DNA from 2 places in the Clostridium celatum genome. Region 1 is predicted to be linked to the other one. Evidence: riboswitches for the same ligand, from Rfam matches in the RefSeq annotation. Region 1 holds a riboswitch; the other holds the start of a gene.
What was found. A riboswitch is a leader RNA that binds a small molecule or an ion and turns the genes downstream of it on or off. The one in region 1 is predicted to bind glycine.
Positions count from the first base shown of each region.

Region 2: it holds a riboswitch for glycine, as region 1 does, so the genes downstream of both, LPC13_RS01675 (alanine/glycine:cation symporter family protein) here and LPC13_RS00240 (trimeric intracellular cation channel family protein) in region 1, are expected to answer to the same signal.

Region 1 is NZ_JAJKGM010000001.1:55,192-66,820, reverse strand. It holds gene LPC13_RS00260 (hypothetical protein) at 22-1,605, opposite strand; gene LPC13_RS00255 (ABC transporter permease) at 1,610-2,494, opposite strand; gene LPC13_RS00250 (ABC transporter ATP-binding protein) at 2,507-3,436, opposite strand; gene LPC13_RS00245 (type 1 glutamine amidotransferase family protein) at 3,436-5,832, opposite strand; gene LPC13_RS00240 (trimeric intracellular cation channel family protein) at 6,085-6,684, opposite strand; glycine riboswitch at 6,738-6,814, opposite strand; glycine riboswitch at 6,818-6,903, opposite strand; gene LPC13_RS00235 (hypothetical protein) at 6,971-7,135, opposite strand; gene LPC13_RS00230 (hypothetical protein) at 7,388-7,759, opposite strand; gene LPC13_RS00225 (NAD(P)-dependent oxidoreductase) at 7,881-8,732, opposite strand; gene LPC13_RS00220 (MATE family efflux transporter) at 8,867-10,255, shown strand; gene LPC13_RS00215 (J domain-containing protein) at 10,448-11,449, opposite strand.
Region 2 is NZ_JAJKGM010000002.1:91,525-103,153, reverse strand. It holds gene ndk (nucleoside-diphosphate kinase) at 1-135, opposite strand, end outside; gene LPC13_RS01685 (acylphosphatase) at 249-521, shown strand; gene LPC13_RS01680 (glycoside hydrolase family 73 protein) at 577-1,332, opposite strand; gene LPC13_RS01675 (alanine/glycine:cation symporter family protein) at 1,583-2,989, opposite strand; glycine riboswitch at 3,226-3,320, opposite strand; glycine riboswitch at 3,321-3,395, opposite strand; gene LPC13_RS01670 (2-isopropylmalate synthase) at 3,464-4,966, opposite strand; T-box leader at 5,068-5,263, opposite strand; gene LPC13_RS01665 (D-2-hydroxyacid dehydrogenase) at 5,329-6,288, opposite strand; tRNA gene LPC13_RS01660 (tRNA-Leu) at 6,391-6,478, opposite strand; gene LPC13_RS01655 (potassium channel family protein) at 6,539-7,303, opposite strand; gene malQ (4-alpha-glucanotransferase) at 7,481-8,977, opposite strand; gene LPC13_RS01645 (LacI family DNA-binding transcriptional regulator) at 9,010-10,026, opposite strand; gene LPC13_RS17060 (PucR family transcriptional regulator) at 10,340-11,305, opposite strand; gene LPC13_RS01635 (ABC transporter ATP-binding protein) at 11,336-11,629, opposite strand, start outside.

The DNA of each region.
Region 1 (11,629 bases):
TATATACTCCAACATATCATTTTAATTTAATCCTTCAAAATAATTCTTAATTAAATCTTTTAAACTTTGTGGTAAATTACTATTATTAGCGCCTTCTAAAGCACTATTGCTATAATCACCAATTACCTTATCATAATCTACCTTTTCACCGCTTATATTAAGGCCATTTTCAGTTTCTATTTGCTGCGAATTTCCATCTTCATTTTTATTTCCAGTAAGGTTATTATCACTACCTTCATTTCTTCCTGGAATATATATTTGTTCTCCTGGATTGTTTTCTAAATCATTTTCATGCCCAGTTGTACTACCAGTATTCCAACCTGCTCCTCCTTGGCCACCGCCACTTCCTGATCCACTTCCCGATCCTTGCCCTTGACCAGCTCCAGAACCTTGGCCAGATCCACTTCCTTGTCCTTGTCCTGAACCACTTCCTTGGTTATTTCCTTGACTTTGATTATTATTTGATTGTTGATTACTTGAATTATTACTTGTTCCATTACTATTATTCACTGAATTTGTAATAGCCTGTGATAAGCTTTCTGCATCAATATTTTTATCTAAAACTGCACTTGAAGCATTTTTTAATGCCTCTTGTAAATCCTCATCACTTATATCTAAAGCCGCATTTTTTAAAGCTTCTGAAAGAGCACTTAATTCTGAACTACTCATTGTTGATAATTTATTTTCTAGCTCTTTTAATTCTTTATTTACTGCCTCTTCATCTCCCTTTAATATAGCTTCACCTAAATCCTTACTTTCTTCTTTTTTCATTAATTCATTTACTAATTTATTAACATCTTTTTTTGCATTAGTCTCTTTTTCTTTGTTGAAATCATCTAATAAGTCTTTTTTAGTTTTTTCTAAAGTTTCCTTTGCTTTATCTGAAGATAATTTTTCCTTTTTATCTTCCAGCTTCTTTTCTAATCTCTCTAAGGTTTTATTTATTTCAGACTGCTTTTCACTTTCTTTTAATTCTTTTTCTGCCTCTTCTAGAATCTTTTTAATCTCTTCTTTTTCTATATCTGATAAATCCTCTGATTTTTCTATTTCATTCTTTTCTTTTTCAACTTTTTCTATTATTGCATTTTGCATTTTATTAAATTCTCTTATATTTTTTGCATTTTTTCTTGATGCTGTTGGCACAAACATAACTAAAATACACATTAATATAAGCCCTAAAGATAATAATACTTGTTTTTTATCTATACTAATTCTTAAATTCTTTTTAATATTAAAGTTTTTAATTTTATCTACTGTATCCTTCTTTTGAGCTATTGCTATATTATCCTCACAGTTTATAAGCTCTAATGATGTAATAAGCCTTTCATTTAATCCCTTTGAATCTACAATTAAAGAAACTTTCTCTTTGTTTGGAGCCTTTATAACTCCATATATTAAAGCAATTATTAATCCCACCACTAATATCCCTAAAGAAATTTCTTCTACATATGGAATTGTTATAAATAGTGATATTAATAGTAAGCTAAATATTAAGCATAGTAGCATCTTTAATGCCACTATGCTCAAATTTATTAAGAAGTTTGCTTTAATTCTTTTAGATGCTTTATTTATAAAATCTAAAATAGCTTTATCTAAAGAATTCATATTACTACTCCTTTACTTTTTTAGATTTTTTTCTAAAATTCTTATTAAGTGGATTAAGCTTAATAGCTGCTAAATATATAAATATTGCTGAAAGAACTAATTGTACTACTATAGAAATATATTCAGTATTTTGATTCATTCCAAGTTCAATTAACATATAATTAAATTCTGCCCCTAATCCCACTTGATTTATAAGCAAGCTTGCAAAGCCAGCTACTGGACTTAAATAAACTATTGGTGAAACCTTAGGCATATCGCTTATCATTGTTCCACTAGAACTTAATTTCATCATTGAAATAATAAATATTGCCCAGGCAATAACTATTATTCCTACATAAATAAATAATACTAATCCATAACTTAATGCGGTTGCTACCTTTGATGTTTTTACATATGTTGATACAAAAACCCCTATAGAGCCTACAAATATTGTATTTACTATAAAGAATATTATAAGTTCTATAATATTGCTTAATTTCACGCCTCCTATTAATGAACATATTGCATATAAAGGCATTGTACATATTATAAGTACTATGACTCTTAATGATGAAGCAAAAACTTTTCCAACTATAATTTGAAGTGGCGTTAATTTTGATGATAGTAATATATCTAAAGTTTGTTTTTCACGTTCTGAACATATTGCTGTTGATGTTAATGATGGTACTATAAACATTAATAGTACAGCTTGACCAATAGCCATTACTACATAAAACATAACTGATGATTGTAGGTTTAATCCGTTAACAAAAACCTCTGAATTCAATGAGTTATAGTAAATTACTGCTGCAACTGATAATATTGCTATATATGCAAATATCATTAATGTAAATTTTATACTTCTTACTGCAAGCTTGCTTTCATTTCTTAAAACTGGATTTAATCTCACTATTTCTCCCCCCTACTCTTCATCACTATCTGCTGTTATTTGAATAAATACATCTTCTAAATTTCCAACTGATCTACTGTAATTTAAAACTGGTATATCTTTTAATACTAATGCTTTTAAAACATTACATACTTCAATATCATCTCCACTTACACTTGCAGTTATCTTATTACCATCAACTTTAATATCAGAAATATTAGGTAATTCTTTTAATATTTTAATAGCCTCTTCTTCTTTATCCATAACAGTAAATACTATAGGGGATGCTCCTGCTGCCCTTGTCATAATTTCATCTACAGTTCCTTGACATACTATAGTTCCACCTTTAACTATTCCTATATTTGTACATACTTCTCCAAGTTCAGGTAATATATGAGATGAAACTATAATTGTTTTTCCCATATCCTTTAAATTTCTTAAAATCCCCTTCATTTCATATCTAGCCCTTGGATCCATCCCTGATGCTGGTTCATCTAAGATTAAAAGTTCTGGATTATGAACTAAACATCTTGCTAAACATAATCTTTGCTTCATACCTCTAGATAATCCATCAACATATGCATCAGCCTTATCCTTTAAATTAACAAGCTCTAATAAATCCATAGAAAGTTTTCTTGCATCTTCTCCTATAATTCCATAAATAGATGCATAAAACTCAAGATATTCAATTGCCTTTAAATTATCATAAACTCCAAAAAAGTCTGGCATATATCCAATTTTATCTTTTAATGCTCTATTGTTTTTTATAGCATCAATTCCATCAACATAAACCTCTCCACTGTCTGGTGATAAAAGTCCTGAAATAATTTTCATAGTAGTACTTTTTCCTGCCCCATTAGGTCCTATAAATCCAAATATTTCACCCTTTTTTATTTCTAAATTCAATCCATTTAAAGCTTTAAAATTGCCATAAGATTTTTCAAGATTTTTTATAACTAGCATTATTTCTCCACCCCTTTTACAACTATTTTAGGAGCCATACTATCTTCCTTATCTCTATTAACTTCAAGCTTTACTTTAATTACATTATTTAAAGTATAATTTGAAATTTCATCTACTTTATAGCTTCCTGATGATAATAAGAATTTTTCATATTCATTACTTTTGTAATTATAGATGTAATACTCACCATTTCTTCCATATTCATATCCCCATCTATCAGTTCCAACTTTAAAAGTAACCTCTTTAATATCTATATTTTCATCAATTTTATAATCAAAGATTACTTCTCCTTGTCCATAAACAAATCCATTATAACTATCAACATAAGCATTATTATCTAAAGAATTTAATTCTGGATTAAAATATCCTTCTGGGAAATTAATATTCCCTTCATCATCTTTAAAGTTTATACCTATATCTTGAATTATTGCTGTTGTATTAAATTTAGATACTGATTTTTTTCCTAAATTTAATCCATATTCTACAGGCATATCTGTTATTGCAATAATTTTTGAAATACTATTAAAATATTCATTACTACTTAATACATTTAATAAATTAGAATATCTTAAAACATATTTATACTTAGGATCATTTTCATCCTTGCTTTTATCCCATCTTGATTGATAGTATTCATCAGTCATAATTGATGAATAACTTTCTAAACCACTAGTACTTGAAGATTTTAAATTTTCTATTTTTATTTCTTCACCACTTTTTACTTGGCCTAAATCCCAAATATTATTACCTGTTACTACTAATAATCTATTAACGTCTGTGTCTAAATTGTTTTTTATACTACCATTTAAAGTGCCATCTTTTAAGTTAAAATCTCCTTCAAATTTAGGTATAAAAACTTCTTCTCCCTTTACTTTAAATGTTTTTATATCTGAAGCATCAGTATCTGAAAAAGTAAAGTAAGAATTATTATTACTATAAGTTGTCTTCACTCTTAATTTTGTTATTGATTCATTTCCAGCTTCTCCATAATAGTAATTATCACTATTTATATATTTCATTTCTAAATTTTCATCTTTTTCTATTACAAGATTATCTTTATACTTACTACCAATTCCTAAATAACCATTTACTTCACCTTTTCCATCTTCATTTACAGAAATAATATTTAAAGAGTTTAAAATTACATCATTTACTCTCATTTTCCCACCAATTAAGTAAATAAATATTGTAAAAGCAATTGCTAATACTGGTAGTATAACCCAAGTTAAATCTCTTCTTTTTACCATTTTTAAAACTAGATAAAGCACTATTCCTACTGTAATTGCATATATAGCTAGTATTATTACAACAGTAGTTGTGCTTAATATATTTTCTACTGGTATATAATTTAATATAGAATTAATTCCATAACTGTAATTCCAATAATTATTTTGAGTTATATTCTCATAAACTTTATCAAATATTGGAGTTAATATATTTTGCATTAGGCTACTTGCATCTTTAGAAGATATAAAAGGTTCTGTGCCTATATCAAAAGTAGTTATTAAAATTTCACCACTTCCCTTTTTCTTAGAATATACTAACTCTTGACCATTTTCTCCATATACTACATTTGCATCATCTATATTCAATGATGATAATATTAAATTTAAACTTTCATTTATTAACTTTACATTCTTCTCATTAGTTCCATTTGAAGAAATATTTAAAAAGCTTTTGTCTATATTATTTATAGTCTTACTCTCATTAGCTCCTGCTGATATTAATAATGTTCCTCCATTATTTACCCAAGTATTTAAAGCATCATATTGTTCTTTTTTTAAATTTGCCATATTATAATTATTTACTATTATTAAATCTAAACCATCAATATTTAAATAATTATTTCCTATAATATCTGAATTTAAATTAACAGTATTAATTTTTCCAGCTGTTGAATAAGAGGTATTAAAGGATATTTCTCCTAAATAACCTAATGCTGTTGCATCATCAGTTAATAGCCCTGTAAAAACATTTGCATCATTAATTCGCCCTGAAAAAAGTAATAATTCTTTTTCATAAACTACTTTATTATTATTAATTAAACATATAGTTCCTTTAGTTGAATTTTCAATAAACTTTACTGGAATTGATACATTTATATTTTCGCCTGCTTTAGCATTTACTTCTTTAGCATATGCATCATATCCACCTTGTGAATCACTAGCTACTCTTACCTCAATTTCTCCATTAAAATCTTCTGATAAATTCTCTACATTAATACCTATAGGCATATACTTTTGAGCTCTATATTTACCATCAATTCCATAATCTATAGTTACTTTATAATTACTATTCTTTTCATTTGCACTAACCTGTATATTAGGCATTATTAAGTTAAAAATAAAAATTAGTAATATATAGCTAAATATTTTTTTACTTTTTCCTTTTTTCATTAAGCTCCCCCATTTCACACTATTTGTTATTTATATACTTCATATTATATTTTACCCCATTTTTCCTTTATCTTCTTATTTTTTCCTTTAAGATTTTCTTAAAATTTTCTTACAATAAAAAAAAACAAAAAGTGATTATATAACATTTAATTAAGTTACATAATCACTTTTTGTCCAACTTTAACAAATAAATTTATTTTATTATTTATATAATTGCTTTTATCCTATTTTAATATTAGTCTTTTTTTAAATTTATGCACTTATAACCGGTAGGTTAATTTCCTTATGATAGCTTATTACCCTAATAGCTATTATAATTATTAAAGATATGAATTGAGCTGTTTCCAATCCTACCACTGGATAAATAAACCATAATATAGTTACACCTATAACTCCTGCAACACAATAAATATCATTTTTAAATATTTGTGGTTTTCTATTAGTTATAATATCTCTAAGTACTCCACCACCAACTCCAGTTATTCCAGCTACAAATGAAAAAACCATAAAATTATAATTACTTTCTATTGCCTTACTTGCTGCTGATACAAAAAATGCAGCTAATCCTAATGCATCAATAAACATAAATAAATTTTTATACTTAACTTTTCCTTTTAATATTATAGCAAGTAATGCTCCTGCTATAATAAATGGTATAGTTTTATAGCTAGTAAAAAATACCGGTATACCAACATTAGTAACTATATCTCTTAATACTCCTCCACCCATTGCTGTAATTATAGCTATTATATATATTCCAAAAATATCGAACTCTTCTTCTATAGCAACAATAGCTCCTGATACTGCAAAAGCAAAAACACCAATATACTCTAAAATAGCAATGTAGTCCAACTAAAATCCCCCTTAAAAATATAGATTAAGACTAATTATTAAAATAATTGCGCCTCTGTCTTTTTACCTGAAAGATTCTCTTACTACATTTAAGATTGCTTCGTCGGTGTCTTATATGAGCTTTCCAGAGTTTTCTCAAAATTTGGTCCTTTTGCCTGAGAGTTTGCCGCACTTTCCCCTTCGGCTCTGAATTAAAACAGTATCTCCCAAATTTATCAACGAAATACCTTTAAATTATAATAAAATCTTTTTATCAATTCAATATTTTTATATAAAATTTACTTAACTATTCATCACTACATACACATATAGAAGTTTGTAACTCTATATATTCTTCAACACTAAGCTCACTTAAATATTTATCATAATGTTCTTCTGAGCAAAATACTCCTATTTTATTATCTACATAATCCTTATTTAACTCTTTTTTGCAATACATACACTTTTTCATTTTTTATCTCTCCTTATCTTTAATTAAAATACTTTATCAGTTTGTAAATTAATTTGACTAATGTATTCAACTACTTTTAAACTTTATTATCTGCTGAAATCAATAATAAAAACCTATAAAGCAATAATTTTATTTCAAATAAATATGGCAAATGAAGATTTATATTTTCTAAGAAAATTTAATCTTTCATTTGCCATTACTAACATTACTTAAACAGCATTATTAAATTATTTACATTTCAAAACTTATGATTTATGCACAACTAATTTTCTGCTTATCGAGGGTTGCATATGAATCTAATAAGTTAATAATAAAATTTCTTGTATCCGTATCTAAATTTCTTGTACTTGATATGGATTTTACTGCAAACTTCTTAATTAAAAAGCTATATGCTAGCTCTCCTATAAATAATGCTGTGTTTGTCATTCTTGAATCATTTAATAATTCTTTAAACTCTATAGTTGTTCCTTTTATATATTCCTTTGCAATATTATAAACTTCATCAATACTAATTAATTTTAATACTACATCAATATCCTTATTTATTTTACTAACAAATTTATTAATTAAACTTATATAATTTTTCTCATGCTTTTCATTTACAAATTTTAAATTTTTCCCCATAATTAATCACCTCTATGTATACATTATAGAACATAAATTTGTCAATTATGTTACAAAGTGATTAAATTTATCTTAATATTTACTTGCTTTTAATAGCCTATATTTAAGTTAGTTTACTTCTTTATAGATATTCCTCTATAATACTTTGAGTACCTTTATCTTCAAAATTTTTCTTAGCTAATTCTTCATACATTTCTAATACTTTATTAAGTACAGGAAGGCTTTCACCTTTTTCATCCATTACCTCTTTAGCTATTTTCATATCTTTTATAAAATGCTTATTAAAAAATCCTGGTTCATAATCTTTTTCTATCATTTTATAACCATTATTTTGTAGTTGCCAGCTACCAGCTGCACCTTTTGATATAGCATCTAAAACTGTTTTAGGATCAAGTCCTGACTTTTTAGCATAAATTATAGATTCTGCTACTGCAGCTATAGTTCCTGCTATGGCTACTTGATTAGAAGCTTTACAGTTTTGTCCACTACCTGCTTCTCCAAGATAAATTATATTTTTTCCCATGCATTCAAATACATTATACATATATTCAAAATCCTCTTTGTTTCCACCCACCATAATAGATAAAGTAGCATTCTTTGCTCCAATATCTCCGCCTGAAACTGGCGCATCTAAAATATGAAATTTATTTCCCTTTTCATATAATTTCTTTGCTAAAAGTGGTGATGATGTTGTCATATCTACTAAATATGCACCTTCTCTTGCATATTCAAATATTCCTTCTTTCCCTAAATAAACCTCTTCTACATCCTTTGGATAGCCAACAATAGTAAATACTGCATCTGCATCCTTAACACATTCTTTAATACTGTCTTTAACTTCAATACCGTATTCCCTTAAAGGTTCACACTTTGAAAGTGTTCTACTATATACAGATACATTATGTCCACTCTTCTTTAAATTTATTGCCATAGAACTTCCCATAACCCCAGTTCCAATCCAAGCTATATTCATATCTATACCTCCATATTTTTTTCTAATTATAATATACTTATGATATTTTTTCCACTATCCGCCACTCATTTTATACACTTTATTTCATTAATGTTATATAATAGAAATATTGTATACTAAAGGGGGCTTATTTTATGGATTTACAAAGAAGAAAAAATCTTATTTTAAAGGGAAACATTTATAAAGTATTAGTTACACTTGCTATTCCAATTATGGCTAATAATATAATTCAATGTCTTTATAATATGGCAGATGGATTTTGGGTTAGTATGATTGGTTCTGTTGAATTTGCAGCTACATCTTTTGTATGGCCTGTTGATTTTCTATTTATTTCAATAGGTTCAGGAATTTCTATTGCTGGAACTGCTCTTTTATCTATATTAATTGGTGCTAATAAAGCAAAAGAAGGTAAAAAATATTCTGCTCAATTATTTGCAATTTCTCTATTAACTTCTGTAATATTTACTATAATAGGTTTTATTTTAACACCATTATTTGTTAGAGCAATGGGTGCAAGTGGTGACTTAGCTCATTTCAGTAATATATATCTTAGAATTACTTTTTTGTCTTTGCCATTTTTATTTTTTTACTTTGTTTTTAACTCAATAATGATTGCTCAAGGTAATACTACCCTTCCAACATTACTTAGTGGAATTAGCGCTATTATAAATATAGTTTTAGATCCTATTTTTATATTTCCTTTAAAAATGGGTATTGCAGGTGCTGCTTATGCAACTCTTTTATCTAAATTTATCTTATGTGTAATGGCATTTTTTATTTTAAAGAAAAGTACATCACCATTAAAGCCATCATTTAAAAATTTTAAATTGGATTTTGTGCTTATAAAAGAAATACTTTCTATAGCTGTACCATCATCAATTGGTCAATCCGGTTCTGCTCTAGGTTTTATAGTTTTAAATAGCTTTATAGCTTCCTATGGCACCAGTACTATGGCAGCATTTGGTATGGTAAATAAAATCACATCATTAATTTCACAACCAGCAATGGGATTTGGTTCTGCCCTTGTTACTATAACTGGGCAAAATTTAGGTAATGGAAATATTAAACGAATAAAAGATGCATTTAATAAAGCTTCTATAATAGTAATTATAATTACTGTTATTGGCTCCATAATAATGTACATAAATAATGATGCTATTATAAACTTTTTTATGCAATCAAAAGATGATTTAAAGGTAATTGAAGAAGGACTTACTTATTTAACTTATATACTTTTTTCAATGCCTCTTATGGGAATGTTTAGCGTTTTTCAAGGAATCTTTCAAGGATCTGGATATACAAAATATTCTATGGGAATGGAAATCGGAAGATTGTGGTTTGTTAGAATACCAATGATTTTACTGTTTAAATATTTTACTAACGTAGGTTCTATTGGAATTTGGTTTTCTATGAGCTTTAGTAATCTTATTATTTGTATTTATGGCTTTACTAGATATAAACAAGGCCTATGGCAAAATACACCTAAAAATATAAAAACAGCCGAAAAAGAGTGCTTTAGTTAATTATAAATTAAAGCTTGAATTATAATAATATATTATAACCCATACTAAAAACCAATATATACCGTTATCTAAATATAAAAGTAAAATGGCAAATTAATTATTAAAAATTCTTTTTCCTGAATTTATTAATTAATTTGCCATTTATGATTTTAATTTAACTACTTAAAGTTTAAAACCATACTTTCACTTTATTTAAAATGCAAAATTCTTTAAGCTAGTATTTATTTTTCCTAACATATTAGGAACTACTCTAACTATAGTAGGTAAGAAAAATGCTACTATTGTTGCTAATGCACAAAGAGCGAATATTTCCCATTGCATAGGGTGACCAATATAAATTTGATATCCATGTATTGCTGCTATTCCTATTGCTCCAACTATTATTACCTTAGATACTAAAAAACATGTTAAATTAATTATCTTAAATAAAAATATAATTATTGATAAGATTAATATTACCGGTATTACTAATATCTTAAATGGAACCTTTATTAAATTTAAAATTTTGTTATTATCACTACTTTTTTTGACAACAACCTTTTGTCCTTTGACTTTGCTTTGTTTTTCATCTACATTTTTATTTTCTGAAAACTCATTATTTTTCATTCTATTTATATAATTATTTTCATCACTATCATTACTATTTTTCTCTGTATAATTTTTGTTTTCTTTCTTCTCTTTGGTATTATTTTTATTATTCTTTTTCTTAGCCTTACTCTTTATTGGTTTATTTTTATTATTTCTTTTTCTAATTTCTACAATTTCTTCGTCTTCACTGTCATCTAAAGATAAAAACTCCTCTTTAGATATTGCTATATGTCTTTCTGTTAATGTATTTTCTTTAGATTTCCTTATTATTTCTTGAATTTCTTCTGCACTCATTTTAACAGTACAATCTAAATCATAATTTTCTTCAACCTTTTTTTCAGCTTCTTTAATTTCTTCATTTTCATTCAAACCTTTATTGTTTGTATACTCTTCTTCTATATTCTTAATTATTTTCTCTTCTAATTCTTTCTCTTCAAACTCTTTCATTAATTCATCATAAGCTGCTTTAAATAAACTTAAAAACTTATCTAATTTTTTCTTATCACGTACTTCATTATTAAATTTATTAACTTGCTTTTCATAGGCTTGTCTTATTTCCTCTTTCGACGCACCTTCCTTTATTCCTAAAATATTAAAACAATCCATATTATCTTCTCCATATTTTAATTAATTATAACTTTAACTAAATTACAAATTTAAAGTTTCACTTATTAGTATATCAATATTAATTTAAATATTAAATAGTAGTTATAACCATTAACTCCACATTAGCAATACAATATACTCTATAAAATAATAAGAACACCCTTAGAAATAAAGTAATTT
Region 2 (11,629 bases), on a different contig from region 1:
TGCAGTTTCTCTACTTACTTTTTCCATCTTTAATGCAATAACCTTTAAATTTGCTTCTTCATATAAGCTTATTATATTTCCAATTATATTTTGCTCTACAGCATCAGGTTTAATTAAAACCAAAGTTTTTTCCATGTAACCCCTCTTTAAGCTAAATTATCTATATAAGTATATGATACTTTTTTTAATCTTAGAAATACTATTTATATGCTATAATTTTTATATAGTTATATTTTAAGGAGGAGCTTATGAATAGATATTACATAGTTGTAGAAGGCAGAGTTCAAGGCGTAGGCTTTAGATTTTTTTGTTCTATGACTGCTAAACCATTAGATTTAACTGGTTGGGTTAGAAATATGGATAATGGTATGGTAGAACTTGAAGTTCAAGGATCTGATGAATCAATTGAAAAATTTATAAGAACTATAAAAAAAGGCAATCGTTTCATTAGAGTTGATGAACTTTATCAAAAGAAAATCCCTATTATCCAAAATGAACGTACTTTTACAGAACGCTACTAAAATTATTTTAAACAATTGTGGTGCCAAAAAATTTATGATATCATTCTGAAAATAATTAAACAATTTGTTTGTCATAATCCATCAGGTGATATTTCTCAATAATTGCTATTAATTTATCGGCATATATTGGCACTCCACTTTCATCTTTTGCTGTACTATATCCTGCATCTTCTAAAGCTTGTGCTTGCTCTATATAAGTCTTCCCTTCAAATAATCCATTATCTCTATATCTATCACTATCAAATAAAAACCTTCCATGATCCTCTATTGATTCCTCAATAGAATCATATTTTCTAAAGTTTGATATATAACTATCATTATAGTTTTCTTTAGAATTTATAGCAGCTACTGCACCATCCCATCTTGAATCTGCTTTTATTCCAAATAAATTATTGTGACTTACTGCCAATTCTGATTTTCCCCATCCAGACTCTAATATAGCTTGCCCTATTGTTATTGATGGTAAAATTTTATACTCTTTATAATTTTCTATTGCTCCATCTAATATTAAATTTATAAAGCTATTTTCTTCCTCATTTAAATAAGAATTTACATATACTTGTTTTTCAGTATTATCCTCTATATTGCTTTCATTACTTTTATTACTTTCATTATTTTCACTTAATCGTAAGTCCTCATTATTGTATCCAGCATCTATATTATTTGTAAATACTAATCTTTTCAAAAGATTACCACTACTTATTATCAATACAATAACTAAACTTAATATAATTACTGTATTTATTATATTTCCCCTCTTATCTATTGCTTTATAATTATCTACTCCATTGTAAATTAAATTTCCTTTCAATAGTCCCCTCCCAATAAAAATTTATTTAAATAACTTTTCATAATTAAATATATATTTTTCAAGAATATAATATTCTCATCATTATAAAAAAATGGAGCCGACTCTAAATAGCTAGTACTTTGTGAAAAATAAATTATATTAACAAATATTATAAAAGCACACCATAAGAACATTTAATCTTACTGTGTGCTTTTTATTTGGAAAGCTTCAAGACTAATTGGTAAATTATAATTTTGAGGCATACTTATTTTTAATTTATTTGTAATTTACTACTTTTTTCATCTTTGCTTTCATTTTTAATTTTCTTAAAATACTCATTAGTTTCATTTATAACAACATGTCTCAATGCTATTAATCCAACTAAATTGGGTAATGCCATTAACCCATTAACAATATCAGCTATTATAAAAACTAAATCAAGTGATAAAAATGGCCCTATACCAACAAAAGCTATAAATACAATTTTATATAATTTTATTCCTTTTACTCCAGTTAAATATTCAATACATCTCTCTCCATAATAATTCCACCCTATTATAGTTGTGAATGCAAAAAATATTAATCCTATATTAACCACATACTTTCCTAATACAGCAAATGGCAATCCACTTTGGAATGCTAAGGTAGTTATTTCTGCACCTTCTAACCCACTATTAAAACTTCCTGTTAATATAATTGCAAGTCCTGTCATTGTACATATTATTATTGTATCTATAAATGTACCTGTCATAGAAATCAACCCTTGCTTAACTGGAGATTTTGTCTTAGCTGCTGCTGATGCAATAGGTGCACTTCCAAGCCCTGCTTCATTTGAAAAAACACCTCTGCCAACACCTCTTTGAATTGCTATTGCAACTGTTATTCCTGCTGTTCCTCCAAGAGCTGACTTAGGATTAAATGCACTAGTTATAATTAAATTAATAGCATTTGGAATAGCTTTATAGTTAAATATTAAAACCATTAGTGCTCCTAATATATATAATATTGCCATGCTAGGAACTATTTTTTCTGCAACTGATGAAATTCTTTTTATTCCTCCTAAAGTAACTAACGTAACTAACGCTGTAACAATTATTGCAGTAACTACTACTGGAATATTAAAACTTATCTTAGCTGCTGATGAAATAGATTTTACTTGTCCAAATGTTCCTATCCCAAGTAACGCAACAGCAACCCCAAATATAGCAAACATCTTTGCTAAAAATTTATTTCCTACACCCTTTTCTATATAATACATCGGTCCACCTGACATTTGACCATTTTCATCTACTTCTCTATATTTTATAGCTAGTACACCCTCAGCATACTTAGTTGCCATTCCAAAAAAAGCAGCTATCCACATCCAAAATAAGGCCCCTGGCCCACCTGTAGATATAGCAGTTGCAACCCCTACTATATTTCCTGTTCCTATAGTTGCTGATAATGCGGTGCAAAGTGCAGCAAAACTTGATACATCACCTTCTGCTGCTTCATCATCTGCTTCATCATCTTTAGAAAATAAATATTTTAATGCAAGTGGCAATTTAGTAATTTGAAGTAACCCAAGTTTAAAAGTAAAATAAATACCTGTTCCTACTAGTAATATTAGTAAAGGTGCTCCCCATACTATTCCATTAATACTGTTTAATACATTTTCAATTTCTTTAAAAAATTCCATAAAAAAATCCCCCTTAAAAATAAATTTCTAGGAGGAGATTAAAGTTAGTTATAAAAGTAAGGATTATAACTAGTATTTTTAATATAAAAGTTCTTATAGATCTTGTATATTGCTTTATTTAAATAAATAATTAATAACAACTACAAATGCTAATATTTATTATAAATACTTATCATCGTTATAGTTAATAATTATTTATTTAAATTACTAATTTATAATATTCACTTATTACTATACTTTATCCCCTGTCCTTTTACCTGAGAGTTTCAATTTAATTATAAAAATTAAACCTTGCTCCTTCGGTGCTCTCATCTGAGTCTCTCCAGAGGCTCGTCCAGTAACGGTCCTAATACCTGAAAGATTTACTTCTTCGGTGGATTCTAAATCGCTCTCCCATTACCTTCATCCGAACATATTAAATTATATTGGTATTATAATATAGCTTTTCAAAAAAAATCAAGCATTTTTATCTTTTTAATTTCTTAATTTATTTAATGCATTCATATATGCCATTAAACTTGCCTCTATTACATCTGTACTTATTCCCATACCTAATACTTTTTTACCATCTAAGGATAACTTAACTTTAACTTCACCAAGCGCATCTGAACCTGATGTTATAGCTTGTATAGAATAATCCTCTAATACTGGACTAATATCAATTGACCTTTCTATGGCCTTATAAAGGGCACTTACTGGTCCATCACCACAAGCTGCTTCTACTTTTTCAATGTCGTTGTAAAGTATTTTTACTGTAGCTGTTGCTGATATGTTTTTAGCTGTAGAAACATTAAATACTTCAACCTTATAATAATCTTCAATTGAAACTACTCCTTGGTTTATTATTGCTTCTATATCCTTATCAGAAATTTCCTTCTTTCTATCAGCTAAATCCTTAAACTTTTTAAAACCTTCATTTAATTGTTCCTTAGTTAAATTATATCCTAGCTCTATTATCCTATCTTCAAACGCATGTCTACCTGAGTGTTTTCCTAAGACCATATTATTAGTTTTAAATCCTACCGATTCCGGCGTCATTATCTCATAAGTTTCTCTATTTTTTAGCACTCCATCTTGGTGTATTCCTGATTCATGTGCAAAAGCATTTGCTCCTACTATTGCCTTATTAGGTTGTACTGATATCCCTGATAAATGTGCAACAATACTTGAAACTCTATAAATTCTTTCTGTAGATATCCCTGTATCACACTTATATATATCCTTTCTTGTTCTAAGAGCCATTACAATCTCCTCAAGAGCTGCATTGCCTGCTCTTTCTCCTAATCCATTAACTGCACACTCTACTTGTTCTGCCCCATTTTCAATAGCAGCTAATGAATTTGCAACTGCTAATCCTAAATCATTATGACAATGTACACTTATTTTTGCCTTACTTATATTAGGTACATTTTCTTTTATGTCTTTTATTAATTTTCCAAACTCATTTGGAGTTGAATACCCTACTGTATCAGGAATATTAACTACAGTTGCACCAGCATCAATAACATTTTCTAAAACTTTATATAGAAATTCTCTTCTTGTTCTTGACCCATCTTCTGGTGAAAACTCTACATCATCAACTAGTGTTTTAGCATATGATACCATTTCTGTTGCCCTTTTTAGCACTTCTTCTTCACTCATTTTTAATTTATATTTCATATGAACATCAGATGTAGCTAAAAATGTGTGTATTCTTTTTTTAGGAGCATATTTAATTGCTTCATATGCCCTATCTATATCTGATTTGTTAGCTCTAGCTAAAGCATTTACCGTTGAATTTTTAATATTTTTTGCAATTAACTTAACACCTTCAAAATCACCATTGGATGATATTGGGAAGCCAGCTTCTATTACATCTACCCCCATTGCTTCTAATTGTTTTGCTATTTCTAATTTTTCTTGTGGATTTAATGCTACTCCCGGAGTTTGTTCCCCATCTCTTAATGTTGTGTCGAAAATATAAATCTTTTTCATAATTAAAAGCCCCCTGTTATTAATTAGTAGTTTTTAGTTAGTAATTAAATTTAAACTCTACTGATAAATTTTTTATTAATAAAAAAATCGCGCAAACTCTCCAGTATTGGAGCGTGTTTGCGCGGTACCATCCAAAATTATACTTAATTAAAATAACGGTTTTTACCCGATAAAAGTTACTATAATTTTCACCTTTATTGCTCATGAGCGAGTTCAAAAATACTAATTTATAGACTTTCAGCAACCGTCTACTCTCTGAAAAATTAATTACTTTCTACTACTCTCAATCCTTGCCTTTTTATTCTTTTTAATAATATTACTATATAAGAATATTTTTGTCAACAGACGTGAGTTTTATTATTTTTCTATTTATCTACTCTATTTCTTACTTCTCCTCTATAAAATGCTTTTATATTTTCCACTACTTCCTTAAATAATCTATCCCTAGACTCAACACTAGCCCATGCTATATGAGGAGATAATATTAATCTATCCTTATTTTTGATATTTAACAGTTCATTATCCTCCTTAATTGGCTCTATTTCGAAAACATCTAAAGCTGCCCCTCTTATTTCTTCTTCATCAATAGCTTTAGCTAAATCTTTTTCTACCACTATAGGTCCTCTACCCATATTTATCAGTATTGCTGATTTTTTCATTTTGCATAATGCTTCATAATTGATTAATCCTAATGTATTATTATTCAATGGCGCATGTATTGAAATTACATCACTTTGTTTTAACAGCTCATCTAATGAAACTCGTTCAAATTCTTCACTGGAATTTTTTCCAGATGTAGAATAATATATAACCTTAGCTCCAAAGGCTTCTGCAATTTTGGCAACTCTTCTTCCTATATTTCCAAGTCCAATTATCCCCCATATCTTTCCTTCGATTTCATAGTATGGTTTATCAAGACAAGTAAATAATCCTGATGCTGAATACTGTCCTGATTTAACAAAATTATCATAAAATAATACTTCGTCAAATAAAGCTAATGCAGTAGCAAGAGTATGTTGTACCACTGCAGTAGTTGAATATCCTGCAACATTTGCAACAGCTATTCCTCTTTCTTTAGCATAGTCTATATCTATATTATTAAATCCTGTAGCTACTTCTGCAATAAACTCTAAATTTTTAGCCTCTATAAGATTTTCTCTATTTAAAACCACTTTATTAGTTAAAACTATATTTGCATCTTTTATTCTATCACTTACTTCATTTTCTAATGTTGTATCATAATAAAAAACTTCACCTATTTCTTTTAATTTTTCTAATTCAACATCGCCTAATGCTTTTCCATCAAGTATTACTATTTTTTTCATTATTCTATCCTCCCTTATTATATACCTATTATATTATAAATTAATAAAAAAAGAGAATTATCTCAAAAATATCATTGAAACAATTCTCATTTACTTAATTCTTGGTGCAGATAGTGGGACTTGAACCCACACGAAGATATTCCTCAATAGACCCTCAATCTATCCCGTCTGCCTATTCCAGCATATCTGCAAAAATTTTAATCTATATATTAATTGTAATTTATTAACATTTCAAATTCAAGTCTTACTTCTATTTCTTCAGTGACTTTAATATCTTTGCTATATTATCTATATCCTCACTACTCAAATCTTCAAAATTATCTAGCATTTCCTTTACTTCGTTTATAATCTTTTCTTTATATGTAGTTGTTTTTTTCTTTTTTTCACCAAGTAGATATAAAGTTAAAGTTGTTGTTATAACACCTATAACCCCTATTCCTATAACCATTAATAAAATACCAATACTTCTTCCTAAATTAGTTTTTAATAGAACATCTCCATACCCTACAGTTGTAAATGTAACAAAACTCCACCATAGTGCATCTCCAATCGAAATTCCTTCAACAAGTGATATAGCTACTGCTCCAATAACTATAAAAATTGTTGATACTACTAATAAAAAATTTAATCTACTTTTGTGTATTTCATCTTTAACTTTTATTTTAAATTTAATAATACAAATTATTAACATAATACATTTTAATATTTTTACTATTATTGGTCCTCTGATAATACTAGGTAACATAGTAATATTAACTACTCTTATATATAACCTTAATGAAAATATCGATAATAAATCTATAATGTTTTTCTTTAAGAATTTTAGTTTCTCTTTGCTAATGGCAAGTCTTACAAAATAATCTCCAATAAAAATAAGCCTTACTATATTATCAATATAATAAAAGGCCCATCTAACTTCCCCTGGAATATCAATAAATATTTCTATTATTAACATTAATGAAAGCATTAGTGCTAATAATCCAATAAAAAAATCATATACACTCTTTCTATTCATATATTTTTAACCCTCTTACACTTCTAATTACTATATTTATATTTATGTAACCAAAAAATAAATTATGTAAGTTAAAATTTATTTTAATAAAATTAAAGAATAGTAATCTTTAGTAATTACTATTCTTTAAAATTTCAAAGTGTTTATAGTTAATTTTTTATTGTGGTAAAAAACTTATTAACATCTTCCATACATTTTTGTATATTTGTATATTTTATTAGCTAATTCATCTGTATAGCTACCACCTCTAACTCTCCATGTCCAATTATGACCAAGTGTTGATGGCGTATTAATTCTACTTTCTCCCCCAAGATTTAAAAAATCTTGCATTAAAGCCATAGATAAATTAGCTACACTACTCCATGCACCTCTAATAAATCCCCAATTATACCCTTCTTCTTCAGAAAGTGCTAGATATTCTTTAGAGTATTCAACATCTTCTTTATTTCCTGTTAATTCAAACCATCCTCTAAAAGTATCATTATCATGAGTACCTGTATACACTATACAATTTCTTATATACGTATGAGGTAAATAATTGCTTTCTTCTCTTGCATCAAAAGCAAATTGTAATACTTTCATACCTGGAAATTTGGTTTGTCTTAAGAATTCTATAACTTCATTTGTCAAAAATCCTAAATCTTCAGCAATTATATTAACTTCTCCTAATTCCTTCTTTATAGCATCAAATAGTTTAATACCTGGACCTTTGATCCATTGTCCATTTACTGCAGTTTTGTCACCATAAGGTATTTCCCAGAAACTTTCAAGACCTCTAAAATGATCAATTCTAACTACATCATAAAGTTTTAAACTTTCTTCAACTCTTTTTACCCACCATTTGTATCTATTTTTCTCCATATAGTTCCAATCATAAATTGGATTTCCCCACAATTGCCCAGTATCAGAAAATGCATCTGGTGGACATCCAGCTACAACTATAGGTTTTAATGTTTCAGTATAAATTAAATATGCCTCAGGATTGCTCCAAACATCTGCACTATCCTCTGCTACATAAATTGGAATATCACCAATTATCTTTATTCCCTTTGAATTAGCATATTTTTTAAGTTCATTCCATTGCTTAAAAAATAAAAATTGTACAAATGACCAAAATTCAATCTCATCTACTAATTTATTTTTATATTTATTCATAGCAGAACTTTCTCTTTTCTTTATATCGTCATCCCATTCCTGCCAACTCTTAAGATTAAACTCTTCCTTAATAGCCATATAAAGAGCATAGTCATCTAACCAAAATTTATTATCCTCTTTAAAATTATTCATGCTTTCTTTTAAAGCAATATCATTCATATTTTTAAAATTATTATATGCCCTTCGTAAAACCTTATATTTCACTTTAAATAATAATCCATAATCAATATACTCTTCATTTTCCCCATACTCTTCATTTAAATATTCTTCTTCCTTTAACAAACCTTCTTTTTTAAGTATATCAAAATCAATAAAATATGGATTTCCAGCAAAAGCTGAAAATGATTGATAAGGTGAATCTCCATATCCAGTTTGTCCTAAAGGTAGAATCTGCCAGTATTTTAAACCCGCTTTAAACAAAAATTTTACATAATCATATGCTTCCCTTCCAAAAGTCCCAATACCAAATTTTCCTGGCAAAGATGCAATATGCATGATAACTCCTGCACTTCTATCCATATTTCCCCACTCCCTTTTATTTCAACCATAATTTACTTATATAAATCTGCACATGATTCTCGTTCTATTAATTCTGTATCTAATAAAATGTGCTTGTTTTCCCCTGTTCCTTTAAGTAAATCAAATAAAATTTCTACGCTCTTTATTGCCATTTCTTCCTTAGGCTGTTTTATAGTAGTTATACCAGGATTATAAAAACAACTTACATCCATACCATCAAAACCTATTATAGATATATCTCTTCCAACTACTAAACCACTATCTATTACTGCCTTTGCTACTCCAATTGCCATAAAGTCTGAAATTGCAAATATAGCCGTAATATCCTTACGTTCTTTCAAGAAATTTATTGTTACTTCATACGCTTTATTTGTATCATAATCTCCTACAAGTAAATTATTATCATTTAATTCAATTCCATTATCTTTTAATGCCTTTATATATCCCTTGTATCTCCACCAACTTACGCAAAAATCATTTTCTTCCCCTATCATGAATGCAATATTCTTATGACCCTTTTTTATTAAATATTCAGTAGCATCATATGACGATTGCAAATTATTTATCCCTACAGTTGAATACCTATTTCTACCTAGTGGTGAAATAGTATTAACAGATGTTAATACTACTGGCACATCAAGATTTTTGAAGCTTTCTTCATCTAAATCAGTGAAATTTCCACCTAAACATATAATTCCTTGTAATCTTTTTTCTTTAACAAAAGATATAATATTTTCAACTTCATGTTCTAATACATAATCATTTTGTTGTAATATCATTGTATACTTGGATTCATTAATTTTGCTTCCAATAACATTTATAAGCTCCGAGAAAAATGGATTAAAAACCCCTTTCACAAGTACTCCTATATTTTTAGTATTATTTTGTTTAAGAATTCTTGCACTATTATTAGGTACATAATTACTTTCTCTTATTATACTTAAAACTCTTTCTCTAGTACTTTCCTTAACATCTGGATGGTTATTTAGCACTCTAGATACAGTACTAACCCCTACTCCTGACATTTTTGCAATATCTCTTATATTCATAAAACATTTCCTCTCTTACTGCAGTTTTTAGGTATTGTCTCCTTTAATAAATGTAAATAAAATATTTTTAAGCATATTAAGATTGTTATACGGTATCGATTCCAATTATATTTTACTCTTATTTGGAATTTTTTTCAACATTATTTAATATCAATATATTTTTATACATTAAAGTATATTTAATTTAATTCTATATAAAAATTTACTACCAAAGCCTAAGTACTAAAAAGGCTTTGGTAGCTTCATGTTAGTTTTACATTAACTTTGTTATAAAACTTAAGTGTGTTGGTATCGTTTCCATTATTATTATACCTTATTCTGAAAACATTTTCAAGTAAAAATTATTCTTTTCTGTCCATATAAAGAAAAGAATTTTTACTAATATAGCATTATTAAAATCTCTTATATCATATGATATATATCGTTGTATTTTATCTAATCTATATATTAATGTATTTCTGTGAATATATAGTTCTTTTGCTGCATCACTTAAATTTAATCCACATTTAAAAAATACATCTATAGTTTTTATCATTTCATTATCTAATTTTGATATTCCCTCATTGAATGCGTTATATATATGATTCTTTTTATCCTCTGACACCGAATCAATAATACTTTCCAAAATTAATTTTTTTTCATCAAATATATTTTCATTAACTTTATACTTAATAGCTAACTTTAATTTATTTTCAGATGTTTCATATGCCCTTTTTAAAGATAAATAATTTTCTACATTACAGTAACTTATATAGCATTTTCCCGAAACACTATTAACAATAGTTTCTCTTATACTTATTGCATGATCCAATACATCTTCAAAATCACCAATAAGCAGTATATTTTTATTATATAATACAACTTCTATATTACTTTCAGCATAACTTTCTTCTATACAAAAAAGAATTTCTTCATTGTATTTTTCTATATATATATTAATTAAATTGAATTCTTTATTTATTTCTGGAAAAATTGCTGTAACTAATTCTTTTTCTACTTCTTGTCCTTTTAATATTAGTGAAATAATGCTGCTTTTTTTAATAAATACTTCATTTAATTTTTCTTTTATACAAAATTCTAATAAGTTTAATGTAATGCTAAAAGCTGCATTTACTCTTATGCAGCATTTAGTATCTTTATAGTTAAAATTTTTTTCCGAGAATTCTTGTATATTATTAAATTCCTTTGAAGTATATTCCCCTACTCCATCTATTATTAATTGGAAAGGTATATTAGAACTCATATATATTTCGTCTACTAATTGCTCAATGTATTTCACAATATCCCCTCCTAATAAAATTTTATTTAATTATACAATTCTCATTTCTGTTTCTTTATCAAATACATGTAATCTTTCAGCTCTTAAATAAAGATCAGCAACTTCTCCTATTTGTAAGCTAGTTGTACCTTCAACTCTTATATTCATTGAGCTTTGTCCACATTTAGTGTAAATATAGCTTTCTGCTCCCATAAGCTCAATAACTTCAACATTACCTTTTACTATACTATTTGGATTAGCTGCTATAAGTTCTTTATCATCACTTAAATGTTCTGGTCTAATACCTAATGTAACAGTTTTTCCAACGTATCCTGCACTTACTAG